2 regions of the Bacillus sp. BC08 genome follow, and region 2 is predicted to be linked to the other one. Evidence: riboswitches for the same ligand, from Rfam matches in the RefSeq annotation. Region 2 holds a riboswitch; the other holds the start of a gene.
What was found. A riboswitch is a leader RNA that binds a small molecule or an ion and turns the genes downstream of it on or off. The one in region 2 is predicted to bind S-adenosylmethionine.

Region 1 (8,401 bases), on a different contig from region 2:
GGAAAATTACAATCCACATAAAAGAAATAAACGATGATGGTGTCATTATTCATGTAATTGATGAAGGAATAGGAATACCTGAAGAAAGAATTAAGAGATTAGGTGAGCCTTTTTATAGTACGAAAGAAAAAGGTACCGGTATTGGATTAATGTTAAGTTATAAAATTATTGAAAGTCATCAAGGAAATATAAGTATTATGAGTGAGGTTGGTGTCGGGACAACAGTAACGATTTACTTGCCGAAAATTCAGAGTAAAGAACATCTATCAAATTGTGACGATAGATGTATATCGATGAGTTCTAGCATTCATTCTTAAATAAATGATTAAATACCCAATGAAAAAAAGCTAAACTTTTTCATTGGGTATTTTTATATTTAATTTAGTAAACTTTACCTTTTCTTTACCTTTGTTTTAAATTCTATTTAGTTTTTATCGATATATTAATATTTGTATAAAGTACTGTATAGAAAATGTGCATTACTTTTAATATATAGATTCTATTATTATGAGGAATACTGTAAGGAGGAGATTATGACAAAGTGAATAAGCAAGAGAAAAAAAGTGGTAGAGCAATACCGACGCGGTTAAATATTTTATTTCTTTGTGTATTTTTATTATTTTCTGCAATGATTATACAGTTAGGGAAAGTGCAAATTCTCGATGGAGAGACTTATAAAAATGAAGTAGAAAAGAGAGAGAATGCAACTGTGAGTCTTTCCGTCCCACGCGGGAAAATATTTGATCGAGAAGGGAATCCGGTTGTTGATAATAAATCTTTACGCACGATCACGTACACAAAGATGAAAGGTGTAAAATCAGAAGATATATTAAAAACTGCAAGACAACTTGCAGATATTATTGAAATGCCGCAAGAAGATATTGCTAAGTTAACTGAAACAGATAAAAAAGATTTTTGGATGCAATTAAATCCGAAACTGGCTGAAAATCTAGTATCTAAAAAAGAAATAGATACATTTAGAGAGAAGGATATTAGCGGTAAGAAGCTAGATAAAAAAATAGAAGAGTTAAAAAGAAAACGAGTTACAGATAAAAATCTTCAGGAATTAGCAAATACAGATATAAAAGTGTTAGCTATTAAAAGTAAGATGACTTCAGGTTATCAAATGGCTCCTCAAATTATTAAAAAAGATGTTAGTGAAAAAGAATTTACTATAATTAGTGAAGGTTTAGCGAATCTCCCAGGTGTAGATGTATCGGTTGATTGGGAGAGAGTGTATGTAAATGACGGATTGTTCCGATCCATTCTTGGAAATGTTTCTAATTCCGATGAAGGATTACCGAGTGAACGATTAGATTACTACTTGGTACGTGATTATAGCCGAAATGACAGGGTTGGAAAAAGTTATATCGAGCAGCAATACGAAGATGTACTGCATGGGGCAAAAAAAGAAGTAAGAAGCGTTGCTGATAAAAAAGGTAGTACAATTAGAACGGAAACAGTGTCTGAGGGGAAAAGCGGTAAGAACTTAACTTTAACAATAGATATGGAGCTGCAGAAAAAAGTAGAAGAAAGTATTGAAAAAATATTAAAAGCATATAAAGGTTCAGAATCGATGTTGGATCGTGCTTTTGTTGTAATGATGAATCCGAAAAACGGACAAGTATTATCGATGGCTGGGAAAAGACTTGTAGAAAAAGACGGAAAAACAGAAGTTGAAGACTATGCATTAGGCACAATGACTAGTTCATACGAACTTGGATCAACAGTGAAAGGTGCGACAGTTTTAACTGGATTTGAAACGAAAGCTATAACACCAGGTACTTATTTTTATGATGCACCAATGAAGTTTAAAGGAACTAAGGAAAAAAAGTCTTGGAAAGAGTTCGGAAATATTGATGATTTAAGAGCGTTACAAGTTTCTTCAAACGTTTATATGTTTCATACAGCATTAAAAATTGCAGGTGTGGATTATGTGAAAAATAGCTCATTAAATATTAAACAGGAGTACTTTGATAAAATGAGGTATTATTTTAGGCAATTTGGATTAGGTGTTCCGACGGGCATTGATTTACCAAATGAAACAGCTGGACAAATTGGTAAAAAAGATAACCAACCTGGTTTCTTATTAGACTACTCAATTGGTCAGTATGACACGTATACACCACTTCAACTTGTACAGTATATTTCAACAATTGCAAACGGTGGATATCGAATGAAGCCGCAAATTGTTCAAGAGGTTAGAGAGCAAACGTCGCAAAAAGATGAAATTGGAAAAGTGGTACATGCAGTAGAGCCAATCGTTTTAAATAAAATAGATATGAAAGAGGAATATATAAATCAAGTAAAAGAAGGATTTAGAAGGGTATTCCAAGAAGGTGATGGAACTGGGGTAAGGGCTTTCCAAAAAGCATCATATAAACCAGCAGGTAAAACAGGAACAGCACAGACAGTTTATGGTGGTGAAAGTGATATTGGAAGAAATGAAAAGGGCGAGAGAAGGGAATGTTATAATCTAACGTTAGCAGGATATGCGCCATATGATAATCCGGAAGTAGCGTTCTCTGTAGTTGTACCATGGGTTATTAATGATAAATCTGGCATTAACTCTGATATTGGAAAAGAAGTTTTAGATGCTTATTTCGAATTGAAAAACAAGCGTTTAAGTGGAGAATCGCCAAAAATAGATGATCCTAAAGAGAATTAACATGTACGAAGCGTCTCTAGCAATCATGTGAACTAGAGGCGTTTTTTCATAGGAATAAATTAGAAACGAGGAATAATAGTATAATAGATAAAGTAGAAATGGTATGTTATCTATTTAATCGAATAAAATGGGTAAAATAATTCTATCAATTATTCACGTTTTATAAAATAAATCATATATTGATAGCATAGGACAAGCTGAAAAGCTTATTCTAACCTCACAGAACACTCCTTATCACAGTTAGGCATCTACTTATGTAGATGCTTTTTTTATGTTATTAACTGACAATTATTTATCAATTTAAAGTAGCGAGCATAATAGGACTATTAGGTGAAGATTGGCGGTAATATTTACAGTATGATTAATAAGAGTATTTAAATGTAAGGAGTGAGAAATAAGTGCTAAATATTTTGATGGTTAATTTTCCAGCAGAAGGACATGTAAATCCTACATTAAGTTTAGTCAAAACCTTTACTGAACGGGGTGATCACGTACATTATATTACAACAGAACGCTTTAGAGGCAGAATTGAAGATTTGGGAGCGACTGTATATACCCATCCAGATTTATTAAAGGAGATTTCTATTGATAATGAAACTTCATCTGGGCTGAATTCTTTCTTTCATGTACATGTTCAAACTTCTTTATATATATTAAAAATTACAAAACAATTATGTGAAAGAATAAATTTTGATTTCGTAATTTATGATATATTTGGTGCTGGAGAGTTAGTAAAGGAGTATTTACAAATTCCAGGCGTAGTTTCTTCTCCTATATTTTTAATTCCTCCAGAATTTTTGGAGACGTTACCTTTTCATCCAAATGCAGAAATACAATTCCATCCTGATGAACTTTCTGAAAAATTATTATATCAAATGGAACACGAATTTGGAGTAAAGCCCAAAAATAATCTTCAATTTATGCATAATAAGGGTGATATTTCTCTCGTTTACACAAGTCGTTATTTTCAACCTAATAGCGACGCGTTCGGAGAAAATAACATTTTTATTGGTCCGAGTATTTCAAAGCGTAAAACAAATGTAGAGTTTCCACTTGAATTACTTAAAGATAAGAAAGTTATTTATATTTCAATGGGAACACTGCTTGAAGGACTCGAACCTTTTTTTAATACTTGCATTGATACTTTCTCAGATTTTGATGGAATAGTTATAATGGCAATTGGTGATAGAAATGATCGTTCTAAAATTAAGAAAGCGCCAGACAATTTTATAATTGCTTCATACGTACCCCAATCAGAAATATTAAATGAAGCAGATGTTTTTATTACACATGGCGGTATGAATAGTGTGCACGATGCTATTTATTTTAATGTCCCATTTGTCATAATTCCACATGATAAAGACCAACCAATGATAGCACAAAGATTAACTGAGCTGGAAGCAGCACATAGATTATTGAAAGAGCATGTTAATGTGCAAACTCTAAATGAAGCGGTAATAGATGCTCTTTCAAATGAAAAGTATAAACATGGTATACGAAAACTGAATGATAGTTTTTTAGAATGTGGTGGTTCAAAAGAAGCAATCAAAGTTATTACATCTCTTTTAAATAAATAGTTTGGACAATATAAAAGCATAGAGGCTTAACCTTTATGCTTTTATATTATTATCCTGCAAACTGCACAGCAGTATTTGCATGTATAAAAGCAGTATCAAAAACAGGTACAGTAAGGTCGTTTTGAGAAATAAGCAAAGGAATTTCAGTACATCCTAGCAATATACCTTCTGCACCATTTTGAATTAATGATTTTGTAATTTGTAATAGTTTTTCTTTTGATGATTCTGAAATAATCCCTTTACTTAATTCATTTAAAATAACATAATGAATAAAATCTCTCTCCTCTTTAATAGGGGTGATTGTCTCAATGTTATAGTTCGCTAGACGTGATTTGTAGAAGTCTTGTTCCATCGTTTGCCTCGTTCCTAATAGTCCAATACGTTTTATATTGTGTTCTACTATTTCTTTAGCACTTACATCACCGATGTGAAGGAATGGTATTGATATTTCCCGTTCTACTTCTTCAGCAAATAAATGGACCGTATTGGAACACATTAATAAACATTCAGCCCCGGACTTTTCAACTTTTTTTGCAACTGTTACTAATTCGTTTTTCACTTCTTCATATTGATGATTTTGTAATAAAGTAGTTACCTCACCAAAATCCATGCTATATAAAACAAGCTTTGCATTTTGATCGTATTGAGAGAGTGTAAGTGTATTAATATGTTTATAGTATAACGATGTAGATTCCCAACTTAGTCCACCAATTAAACCAATTACTTTCATCATACATTCCTCCCGAAACAATTGTGAGTTCATTATTTCATAATTCCGATAAGAATACAATGATTTAAATGTATCATTTAACAAAAAATAAAAATAATCAGAAAAGTATTGAAATTTATTCTTCTTAGTGCCATAATACGAATTACAAATTAATACTTATCCAGAGAGGTGGAGGGAACGGCCCTATGAAACCTCAGCAACCCCTAAGTACATTTATAGGAAGGTGCTAATTCCGCAGAGGACACGATGTGTTTTTTGGAAGATAAGGGGATTCTTGAACGTGAAAGAAAATGACCTCTTATATAAGAGGTCATTTTTTGTTGTATAGAAAGGGAGTGTCGATGCATAATTCATTTTTAAAATAAATATAGAGTAATTAAAGTTGACTAATATGAGAGGGGAATTGTAATGAACAAATTATCAACGAAGTTAGTAGTGGCAATCGGAATTGGAGCAGCATTATACGGGATATTAGGACTTTGGGGATTTTCAATTGCACCAAATACATTTATTAAACCTGCATTAGCTATTTTAACTGTTTTTGGAGCGTTATTTGGCCCTGTGGCAGGACTATTAATAGGACTTATCGGTCATACTGTAACGGATACAATCGCTGGTTGGGGTATTTGGTGGGGATGGGTTATTAGTTCAGGTATTATCGGATTTGCAATGGGACTCATTCAAAAAAGAGCTGGCTTTAGTGTGAAAAACGGGACGTATAATAAGGGGAATATTTCTTATTTAGCTATTGCGGGGTTACTTGGTATTGTCATTGCTATTACATTTGCTGGTGCATTCGATATTATTGTGATGGGAGAACCGTTTGACAAAATTGTTATACAAGTATTAGGAGCAACAATTGCGGATGTTATTGTATTTTTAGTACTTGGGTTACCAATTACAATAGGTCTAGCTAAGTCTAATAAGAAACATACACATTTAAAAATTGAAAAGTAGGGATGTTAACATGCAACCAGTTATTTCTTTTGAACAATTTAGCTTTCAATATGAGCATGCGGCGCAGTCTACTGTAAAAGACATTACTTTTCATATATATCCTGGGGAAAAAGTATTAATTGCTGGACGTAGTGGTTCAGGGAAGTCAACGTTAGCTCATTGTATCAATGGGCTAATCCCGTTTTCTTATGGGGGGAGTAGCACTGGAAATATTTTAATTGCCGGAAAAGACCCAAGGAAAGGGAGTATTTTTGAACAGAGTAAACAGGTAGGAACAATTTTGCAAGATCAAGATGCTCAATTTATTGGTCTTACAGTAGAAGAAGATGTAGCATTTTATTTAGAAAATGAATGTGTAAATCAAAACACTATGAAAAAAATTGTTTCAGACTCATTAAAAAAGGTAAAGCTGCATTCTTTTCATAAACAAAGTCCACATGAATTATCAGGAGGTCAAAAACAAACTGTTTCTCTAGCAGGTTTGTTAACAACGAATGCCGATATATTATTATTTGATGAACCTTTAGCGAATTTAGATCCAGTAAGTAGCTTACATACAATAGAACTTATTAAAGATATACATAGACAATATAATAAAACAATTGTAATTATTGAACATCGTATAGAAGAAATGTTAAATCTGGATTTAGATAAAATCATTTTAATGGATGAAGGGGAAATTGTTACGATAGGCACTCCAGAAGAGATTTTAACGTCAAATATATTACCATCTATCGGCTTAAGAGAACCTATGTACATAGAAGGATTAAAGAGATTACCTTTTGATAGTAATAATGCTGGAATATATCCATTTGAAAATCTTCAAAGAGACAGTGTAAGTAGCGCAATAAATGAGTGGATGGAGAAGCAAGTTTTTTGTAAAAGCACTCCTACCAACAAAGAATTATTAAAAGTAGAAAATTTATCGTTCTCCTATCCTAATAAACAAAAAGTATTAGACAATGTAAATTTCTCAATAAAAGAAGGGGAAATTGTAGCACTTTTAGGTCATAATGGCGCTGGAAAATCAACATTAGCTCATAGTCTTATAGGCATAAACAAAACAAAAAATGATAGGATTTTATTTGATGGAGTAAATATTAATTCTTGGTCTATTCGTAAACGTGGTGAAGTCCTATCTTATGTGATGCAAAATCCAAATCACATGATTACACAACCTACTGTTATAGAAGAGGTTTCATTTACATTAAAACTAAAAAAGGTTTCAAAGGAAGAAATTAAGCTTAGAGCGGAAGAGACGTTAAAAATTTGTGGTTTGTATCCATTTCGAAACTGGCCAATTCAGGCATTAAGTTATGGACAAAAAAAGAGAGTAACGATTGCATCTGTACTAATGACAAATCCGAAACTGATCATTTTAGATGAACCGACAGCGGGACAAGATTATTATCATTATAAACAGTTTATGTCGTTTATTAAAAAACTAGCCGCAAAGGGAATATCTTTTATTTTTATCACACACGATATGAATCTCGCATTAGAATACGCAGATAGAGCAATTGTTTTACATAAAGGGGAAATTATTGCAAATAATACTGCGTCTATCGTATTAGGTCATTCAAGAACGCTGCAAAGAGCGAACCTAAGGGAAAGTTCTTTATTCAAGCTAGTTAACTTTAGTGGGATTTCCTATCCTGAAAGGTTTATAGAACTTTATTTTGAGGTTACTAGGAGGGAGGAACTTGTATAGTACATACTTTCATCGTATGGATGGAGCAGTGAAATTATTGTTATTTATTTTTTGTATGACGCTTACTTTTTTGTTTTTTGATTTTCGTATATTGTTTATTGTATTTATGATTGGCTGCATCGGACTTCTAATTGCAAAAATTCCATTTCGTAAAATTTTAATTGTTTTTAGTGTAATATTTACATTTAGTTTATTAAATTCTGTCATGATTTTATTTATTACACCAACCCATGGGTCTGAATTAACTGAATCATATACTTCGTTTTTACAAATCGGATATGCGACAATTACTTATGAAACATTATTTTATGCGGCTACACTTTCATTAAAATATTTTACGTTATTACCATTTACACTTATTTTTATTTATACGACTGATCCAAGTGAATTTGTAAGTAGCTTAAGTAAATTTCGAATTCATTATAAAATAACCTATGCAATAAAAATTGCGTTACGTTATATACCTAATATTCAGTCCGAATATAAAGTTATTAAACATGCTCAAGAGGCGAGAGGGATAGCTTTTGAAAAAGGAGAAGCAGGTTTATGGACTCGTATGAAAAACCGTGTCTTAATTTTCTGGCCTTTAATTATTCATTCACTAGAGAGAATCGATACAGTTTCAAATGCAATGGATTTAAGAGGATTTGGAAAGAAGGATAAACGTACGTGGTTTTATACAAATAAAGCAAAAAGCAGGGATTTCATTGCTTTATTTGTAGGTGTTTTTATTTTAATTGTAGCAATATATTTAAAGT
Region 2 (8,401 bases):
CAGAAGATGATTGATGTTACTTTAAAGCATAGTGGAAGTTATTATTTACCGTATTATTCTTATCCAGAAAAGGAGCAACTAAAGCAAGCATATCCTCGCATAGAAGAGTTCCTTCAGAAGAAGAAGGAAGTAGACCCAGAGGAACGGTTTGTGAATTTATTTTATAAGGAGTATAGCAAATGACATATAGAAGATTTGTAGCATCACAAAGCATAATTATGATGGCGGGAAGTATGGTATTTCCTTTTTACATTCTATTGCTTCGGAATGTTGGGAATAGCTTCTCGCAGTTTGGCTGGGCGTATGGCTTATTTGCCTTAACTTCAGCACTTGTATATCCGGTAGTAGGAAAGGTGTCTGATCGAGTAGGTGATCGGAAATTATTAATTATATACGCCTGGTCTATGGCTGTATTAATGCTTTGTTTCCCGATTGCAACAGAAGTATGGCATGTATATATTCTTCAAATTGTAATGGGTATTTTAGGTGCTGTGCAGCGTAATACGGAGAAGACATCGTTAGCGCGAAAAGTTGTGCAAGAAAATGCTGGTTATGAGATTGGAAAATATCATGTGTGGACATCGATTGGAGGAGCAGTAGCAATTATTGCAACGGGATATTTAGTAGATTTCTTTACGATTGGTACGATTTTTTATATTGCATCTATCTTATATGTAGTAAGCGGAGTTGTATTAAGTAGTAAAAAAATATAATCATTCCCATTTTTACCTGAATACCCTTTATTTGTTATACTAAAAGGGAAGATAAAAGAAAAGGGGACATTGCCTTTGATGAAATTTTTAATTTTAGCTATTCTCACTTTGTTTTTGATTCCATGGACAAGAAGCGGTAGTAAACTTCGAGCAGTGGATAAGAAAGGGGATGAGAAGGTTGTAAAGGGTAAGAAATCATCCATTTTAGTTATTCCTGTTTTATTTTGGATAGGTATTGCAATCTATGAATATTTTTGGCTAATTGATGATCGAGCAGATTCGATTCTTACTCATTATTCTGTTGCAGTAGCAATTTTAATTGGGCTTGTTTTATTTTCGCAAGATCAAATAGGGAAATTAGAAGGTACGTTAAAAGGACTTCTAATGTTTGTTTTACTAGCAAGTTACGGCTATTTTGGTTATTTGCATGATATAGTAATCTCACAAAAGAAATATGATTCTGTTGTAAAAGTAGAGAAAGATATTTCAGAGCCATTTACTGAAAATGATCAGCCGTTTACAGTGCCGCCAAAGACAGCGGAGAATAAAATGAAAAAAGTATTTGGGGACATTCCGAAAGTAGCTTATTTTGAGCTAGGAGAATTAACGCCACAAATGGTAAATGGTGAGGCTTTATATGTAGCACCAATTGAAGTTTCAGGATTTTTTAAAGCACGTAAAGCTGAGACAATTCCAGGGTACGTAACGATGTCAGGTACGAATCCTGATGCGGAAGCGAAACTGCATCTCGGTTATAAAATGAAATATGTGCCAAGCATGTTTTTTGGTAATAAATTAGAACGTGTCGTTCGAAAAGCAGAACCGGATTTAATTTTTAAAGGGAAACCTAAATTCGAAGTTGATGATAAAGGGAAACCGTATTATACAATGACGTATGGTGAATTTATTTCGGGAAGATCTGGATTTGAAGTAGAGGGCGTTGTAGTCGTAGACGCACAAACAGGTGAAGTGAAAAGATACGATAAAGGAAAGGCACCTAAATTTGTTGATGGTGTATTAAATCACGAGACCGCATCTACATTAAATACGTATTTTGGTAAATACATTCACGGATTTTGGAATACAAAATTCTCGCAAACGGATATGAAGATTCCGACTGAGTGGGGAACGAAAGAAGGCGTTACACCAATCTTCGGTAAGGATGGAACGTTATATTACTTTACTGATTTCACCTCTCCGAAAGAGGGAGTAGATTCTGCACTAGGTTATTCGCTTATCGATGCGCGTACAGGTAAGTTGTATTACTATAACGGAAAAGAAGTGAAGGGAATTATGGATGGTTCAGCTGCTGCGGAAGTAGTGGATAATTCCTTTAAGAGAGAGAAATGGCATGGAACGATGCCGGTTATTTATAACGTGTATGGTAAACCTTCTTGGATTGTACCTGTTATTGATGACGGGGGATTAGTACGTGCCCATACAGTTATCTATGCTTCTAATGCAAAAATATTTGCAACAGGTTCTACGCAAAAAGAAGCGCTTGAGAATTATAAAAATGCGCTGAGTGGAAGTGGAGATTCATTTAGACCAACTTCAAATGGTAAAGAGGCACAAAAAGAAGGCGTTGTACAACGTGTATATAAAGAAAAATCAGGTGAAAATACAATTGTGTACGTACTGTTAGAGAATGAACAAAAAGTATTTATGATACCTGTGAAGAAATTCCCATATGCTATGTTTACAGAAGTGGGAGATCCAATTCAAATCACATATTTAGATACAGGAGAGGCGATGTCTTCCGTATCTAAATTTGCAAATAGTAATTTGAAAAAGTAAAGCGATAGAAATTCTATCGCTTTTTTTTTACAGTATGAAACAGGAAAATACACTATACTTGACGTATGTTTATGTTGTAACTATAATTGTTACGATTTAGTAGTTATAGGAAAGGGTGAACGGAAAAAGTGAATGGAGTTAATCAAGAAATATATAAACCGATAAAGACAAATAGGTTATGGATGATTCTTGTACTAGGGACACTTACGGCGATTGGGCCATTATCTATTGATATGTATTTGCCTTCTTTACCGAAGTTAACGGATGATTTACAGACAGGTGCATCCCTTGCGCAGCTTACTTTAACAGCTTGTTTACTTGGGCTTTCAGTAGGACAATTATTTGTCGGTTCAATTAGTGATATTTACGGAAGGCGCAAACCTCTTATTATTGCTCTTATTATTTATGTTGCTTCTTCTTTACTTTGTGCTATTGCACCATCTATTTGGAGTTTAGTGTTATTGCGCTTCTTACAAGGAGCTTCAGGATCGGCTGGGATTGTTATATCACGTGCAATGGTACGTGACATGTATTCAGGTTCTGAAATGACAAAGTTTTTCTCACTGCTCATGTTAGTAAACGGAGCAGCGCCTATTTTGGCACCGATTATTGGAGGGCAATTGTTACAATTTACAACATGGCGCGGTGTCTTCATCGTTCTTGGAGCAATTAGTGTATTCATGTTAATATCAGCTACTTTCGTATTACGTGAAACATTACCTCCTGAAGAGAGAGAAACGGGTGGATTGTCAGGAACATTGGCGACGTACGGAAAACTGTTAAAGGATCGTCTGTTTATGGGATATGCATTGTCACAAGGGCTAGTAACAGCGGCAATGTTTGCATACATTTCGGGCTCACCATTTGTGTTGCAGAACATATACGGAGCATCACCACAGCAATTTAGTTTATTCTTTGCAATCAACGGTATCGGTATTATTATTGCTAGTCAGGTAACGGGTCGTTTAGCAGGGAAAGTGAATGAGAAGACATTATTTGTTGCTGGTATTATTATCGCAGCTGTTGGTGGCCTATCTTTATTACTGACAATCGTACTAGGAATAGGTTTAATTGGTGTTTTATGTTCATTATTCCTTGTTGTATCAAGTGTTGGGGTTGTCTCAACAACTGGGTTCTCGTTAGCAATGAGAAATCAGAAACAAGCCGCAGGAACAGCGTCGGCCTTATTAGGCTTATTACAGTTCATTTCAGGAGCACTTGTTGCACCGTTAGTAGGTATTGGTGGAAGTAACACCGCATTACCGATGGGTGTTGTAATAGCTCTTTGTGAAATTGGTGCTGTGTTATGTTATCTATTTATGGCCAGAAGAAGTGAGAAGCAGTTTGAACTGCAACAAAGACAAAATTTAGAGGCTTAATTTATAAAAAAGAGCTGATTCAAACATGTGTTGAATCAGCTCTTTTTTCATTTCTTTGAAATAACGCATACAGCTTCGTAAGGTGATGCAAAAGTTATTTGCATAAAGTGACGATACTGTGACAAAAATGTAGGCATGTATATTAAGGTATCGTCTTAAGTGTAAAAAGTAGGATGTTCTCGGTATAATAACAAGTGGAGATATAAGAAACTATAATGAGTAGTAGCTGTAGATAAAAGGAGAAGAAGAGATGAAGAAGGTTTTGGGTATTGCTGTAATGGGAAGTATGATCCTTCTAGCGGGATGTAATGGAAATAAAGATACGAAAGAACCGAAAGAAAAGGTAGAGCAATCTACTGAGCAAACAGAAGAGATGAAAGAATATCGTGCAGTACATGAAAAATACGATATGAAAATGAATAAAGAAATTAATAAAGCATTACAGTTATTTGAAGTGGCAAAAGAAAAGGGCGGTAAGGAAATAACGAATGCTACATATAAAGAAGATGTGCAAAAGGTAACGACGAGCATGTTAGAAGATATCGATAATATACGTAAAGAAATTCGTGTTCCAAAGTCGAAAGAGCAAGAACATGAGGTATACGCTGGTTTCTTGAATGAATCGGAACAAGCGATGAAAAAATTACAGAAGTTAGCTAAAGAAGAAGACTCATCATTGATTCGTGATATAGAAATTAACTTTGCAACAGCATCAACATACTATAAACGTTTTCAAGCAGAAACGAAAAAATAACCTTGCCTGTGCAAGGTTATTTTTTCTTCTTACCATCTCGGTCTTCATCCTCGGATACTAATACTTGTTGCTCTTCATGAAATATAGAAATGGTTTGCCAGGTAATAGTATCGAATGGATTATAAAAAGTTTGTAGAAGCCGAGGATGACAAGTATAACGATTGTTAATGGTAATTCCGATAAAAGAATTAAAAACTGATTTTTCTAAATATATCCAATTTGATTGACTTTTCATTTTTTCAGAATTATAATTCGAAATATACAATTTGAACCAAATAATAATATAGCAATTTACTTATCCAGAGAGGTAGAGGGACTGGCCCTATGACGCCTCAGCAGCGGGTTCTGTAACAGGAACACCGTGCTAATTCCAGCAAGCAAGTCTTGAAAGATAAGTGATGGGCCTTTGTTTATTAAGCCTTGATCTTATTTTTTTAGATCAAGGCTTTTTGTATTTTAAGAAGCGGAAAAGTAATAGGAACAAATATGTAAATAAAACAAAGTAAATTCATTTGTTTAGGGGGTTATTGGAGTGTATGTTGTTAAAAAACTATCAGTTATGGTGTTTACACTATGGATTATTACAACAGTAACATTTTTGATTATGCACATTATTCCGGGGGATCCATTCTCATCGGATGCAAAGATCTTTCCGGCAGAAGTTGTGCAGAATATGAGAGCGAAGTATCACCTTGATGAACCGTTATGGAATCAATATGTTGCTTATTTAGACGGTGTAGTTCATTTTGATTTTGGTGAATCCGTTCAATCGACGGGGCAAGGCGTATCAGAAATTATAACGACAGGGTTTGGTCCGTCAGCGATTATTGGTTTACAAGCACTTATTATTTCATTATTAGTCGGAATTGCAGCAGGTACATTTGCAGCTCTATATCATGGGAAAGTAATTGATTATAGCGTGAGCTTACTGGCGATTTTAGGTATTTCTATTCCGAGTTTTATTCTAGCACCACTATTTATACAAGTATTTGCTATACAGTTTGAACTGTTACCGGTTGCGTCTTGGGGTACATTCGAACATACGGTATTGCCATCCTTCGCATTAGCATTAGGGCCAATCGCGGTTATTACAAGGTTTGTTCGCTCTAATATGATTGAAGTATTGCAGAGTGATTATATTAGATTAGCAAGAGCGAAAGGTATACCGATTAAGAAGATTATTATAAGGCACGCCCTTCGAAATGCGATTGTTCCAGTACTTACATTTGTTGGACCGTTAATGGCTGGGCTTTTAACAGGAACTTTCATTATTGAAAAGATCTTTGCGATTCCCGGTCTCGGAAAATATTTTGTAGATAGTATTTTTAACCGAGATTATCCAGTAATTATGGGAACAACAATTTTCTATAGTGCATTATTAATTTCTTGTATTTTCATTACAGATATTATTCACCGTATTGTTGATCCGCGTATTCGTTCTATTACGTAAGGAGGGGGGCATTTAAATGGGAGCTTATGAAATCAATAAACAGTTATTAACGAATGAAGAGAAAAAAGAATTAACGATAAATAAAGAGCAGCAAACAATTAGCCGAAAAAAAGAAGTGTTTCGTAAGTTTGTATCGAATCCAATCGCAGTTCTAGGAACGGTGACATTGTTACTCATTATTATTTTTTCTCTTATCGGTGAGAGTTTAACTCCTTTCACTGCGAGTGAACAAGTAAAAGAGGCAACTAATTTACCTCCTAGTAGTGAGCATTGGTTTGGAACAGATGACTTAGGAAGAGACATATGGGCACGTACTTGGGCTGGAGGGAAAATTTCATTAGTAGTTGGATTAATAGCGGCCGTTCTTGATATAGGACTTGGTGTACTAATTGGGGGCTTTAGTGGATATGTGAGAGGGCGTAATCGCCTTGGAACGTTGATTGATGAGTGGATTGTACGAGGAATTGAAGTATTATACGGTATCCCATACTTATTAATTGTCATTTTACTGCTAATCATTATGAAACCAGGACTTTTTACAATCATTATTGCCCTTGCATTAACAGGATGGATTGGTATGGCACGTCTCGTTAGGGCGCAAGTCTTATCTTTAAAACAAAGGGAATTTGTTATTGCAGCAGAGCGATTAGGTACATCGCATATGAAGATTATATACGGACATATCATTCCAAATTTAACAGGCATTATTATCGTAAATTTATCATTTACAATTCCAGCAGCAATTTTCTCAGAATCATTCTTAAGCTTTATCGGACTCGGGGTACAGTCACCAGCAGCAAGCTGGGGGACGATGACAAATGACGCGCTCGGGACCTTATTAAGCGGGGAATGGTGGCAGCTCTTCTTCCCATCGCTGATGATTGCGCTCATTATGTTCGCATTTAATGCAATTGGTGATGGTTTGCAAGATGCAATTGATCCAAAAATCGTAAAACGGAATCGAAAGGAGAAAAAACATGGGACAGCTTTTATCTTTAGAAAACGTAACGTTGGCCGTTGAAAAAGAGAATAGTAAGCAAGCAATTGTGAAGCATGTTTCCTTTTCTATTAACGAAGGTGAAATTGTTGCACTTGTAGGAGAGAGTGGTTCAGGGAAAAGCGTTACAGCACAATCTATTATCGGACTAAATCAAGAAGCTATTCATATTGACGATGGAAGTATCTCTTTCCAATCTCAAGGATTAACGAATTTACAAGAATCAGAGTGGAATCAAATTCGAGGGAAAGATATTTCGTTTATCTTTCAAGACCCTCTGTCCTCTTTAAATCCGACGATGAAGGTAGGCAGACAAATCACAGAAGTGATTTTGCAACATGAGAAAAAATCGAAAAGAGAAGCAAAAGAAATTGCGATTAACTTATTAAATGATTTAGGGATACATGAAGCAGAGAAACGTTTTGAGCAGTACCCACATCAATTAAGCGGAGGTATGAGGCAACGTATTTGTTTAGCAATTGCATTTGCTTGTCACCCAAAGCTCGTTATTGCAGATGAGCCTACAACTGCATTAGATGTAACGATTCAAAAACAAATTATGGGGTTATTAAAAGAGCGAAAAGAAAAACAAAATACGAGTATTTTATTAATTACACATGATTTGGCACTTGTACGTGAAGTAGCAGATCGAGTAGTTGTGATGTACGGGGGACGTGTTGTTGAAAAAGGAACGATACAAGAAGTAATAGGTTCACCGAAGCACCCATATACGAAAAGTTTATTGCAAGCCATTCCGAATATGGATGATTCTGAAAAGGTACTTAGGGCCATTGAGGGAACAACACCATCAATTGAAACGTTAAATAGCTTTGGGTGCCCATTTGTAAATAGATGCCCAGTAGCAATAAAAGAATGTATTCATCGTTTCCCTGATAGAACATCGTATTCTGAGGAACACAGTTCACATTGTTGGCAACATGTTCTAGAGCATGACCAAGCGAAATCAAAAGAGAAGGTGAATGCCTCATGACGACAGATTTAATTAAGGTAAAGCAAGTAACGAAAACGTATGGAAGTAAAAAGAAAGAAATAGCGGCGTTAAAAGATATATCACTTTCTATCCCGAAAGGAACAACGCTTGGCATTATTGGAGAAAGTGGTTCAGGAAAAACAACACTTGGTAAGCTCATAGCTGGGATCGAGAGCCCAACATCTGGTGAAATTGATTATAACGGTCAAGTTGTTCACAAGTTGAAGTCAGCTCATAAACGGGATTTCTTGCAGAGAGTACAGTTCATTTTTCAAGATTCAACAGCTGCATTAAATCCGCGCTGGAAAGTACGCGATAGC

Region 1: it holds a riboswitch for S-adenosylmethionine, as region 2 does, so the genes downstream of both, ACXVYO_RS13215 (ECF-type riboflavin transporter substrate-binding protein) here and ACXVYO_RS00755 (ABC transporter permease) in region 2, are expected to answer to the same signal.

Annotation. Positions count from the first base shown of each region.
Region 1 covers NZ_JBTGPA010000031.1:489,856-498,256, reverse strand. Annotated here, with positions in the region: gene ACXVYO_RS13235 (ATP-binding protein) at 1-317, shown strand, start outside; gene ACXVYO_RS13230 (peptidoglycan D,D-transpeptidase FtsI family protein) at 542-2,668, shown strand; gene ACXVYO_RS13225 (macrolide family glycosyltransferase) at 3,067-4,245, shown strand; gene ACXVYO_RS13220 (aspartate/glutamate racemase family protein) at 4,295-4,978, opposite strand; SAM riboswitch class I at 5,129-5,244, shown strand; gene ACXVYO_RS13215 (ECF-type riboflavin transporter substrate-binding protein) at 5,384-5,932, shown strand; gene ACXVYO_RS13210 (ABC transporter ATP-binding protein) at 5,943-7,643, shown strand; gene ACXVYO_RS13205 (energy-coupling factor transporter transmembrane component T family protein) at 7,636-8,401, shown strand, end outside.
Region 2 covers NZ_JBTGPA010000007.1:59,348-67,748, reverse strand. Annotated here, with positions in the region: gene ACXVYO_RS00785 (FAD-binding protein) at 1-183, shown strand, start outside; gene ACXVYO_RS00780 (MFS transporter) at 180-713, shown strand; gene ACXVYO_RS00775 (DUF3981 domain-containing protein) at 792-2,510, shown strand; gene ACXVYO_RS00770 (multidrug effflux MFS transporter) at 2,639-3,889, shown strand; gene ACXVYO_RS00765 (hypothetical protein) at 4,140-4,643, shown strand; partial or broken gene ACXVYO_RS00760 (DUF3951 domain-containing protein) at 4,660-4,832, opposite strand; SAM riboswitch class I at 4,936-5,041, shown strand; gene ACXVYO_RS00755 (ABC transporter permease) at 5,176-6,093, shown strand; gene ACXVYO_RS00750 (ABC transporter permease) at 6,110-7,114, shown strand; gene ACXVYO_RS00745 (ABC transporter ATP-binding protein) at 7,071-8,081, shown strand; gene ACXVYO_RS00740 (ABC transporter ATP-binding protein) at 8,078-8,401, shown strand, end outside.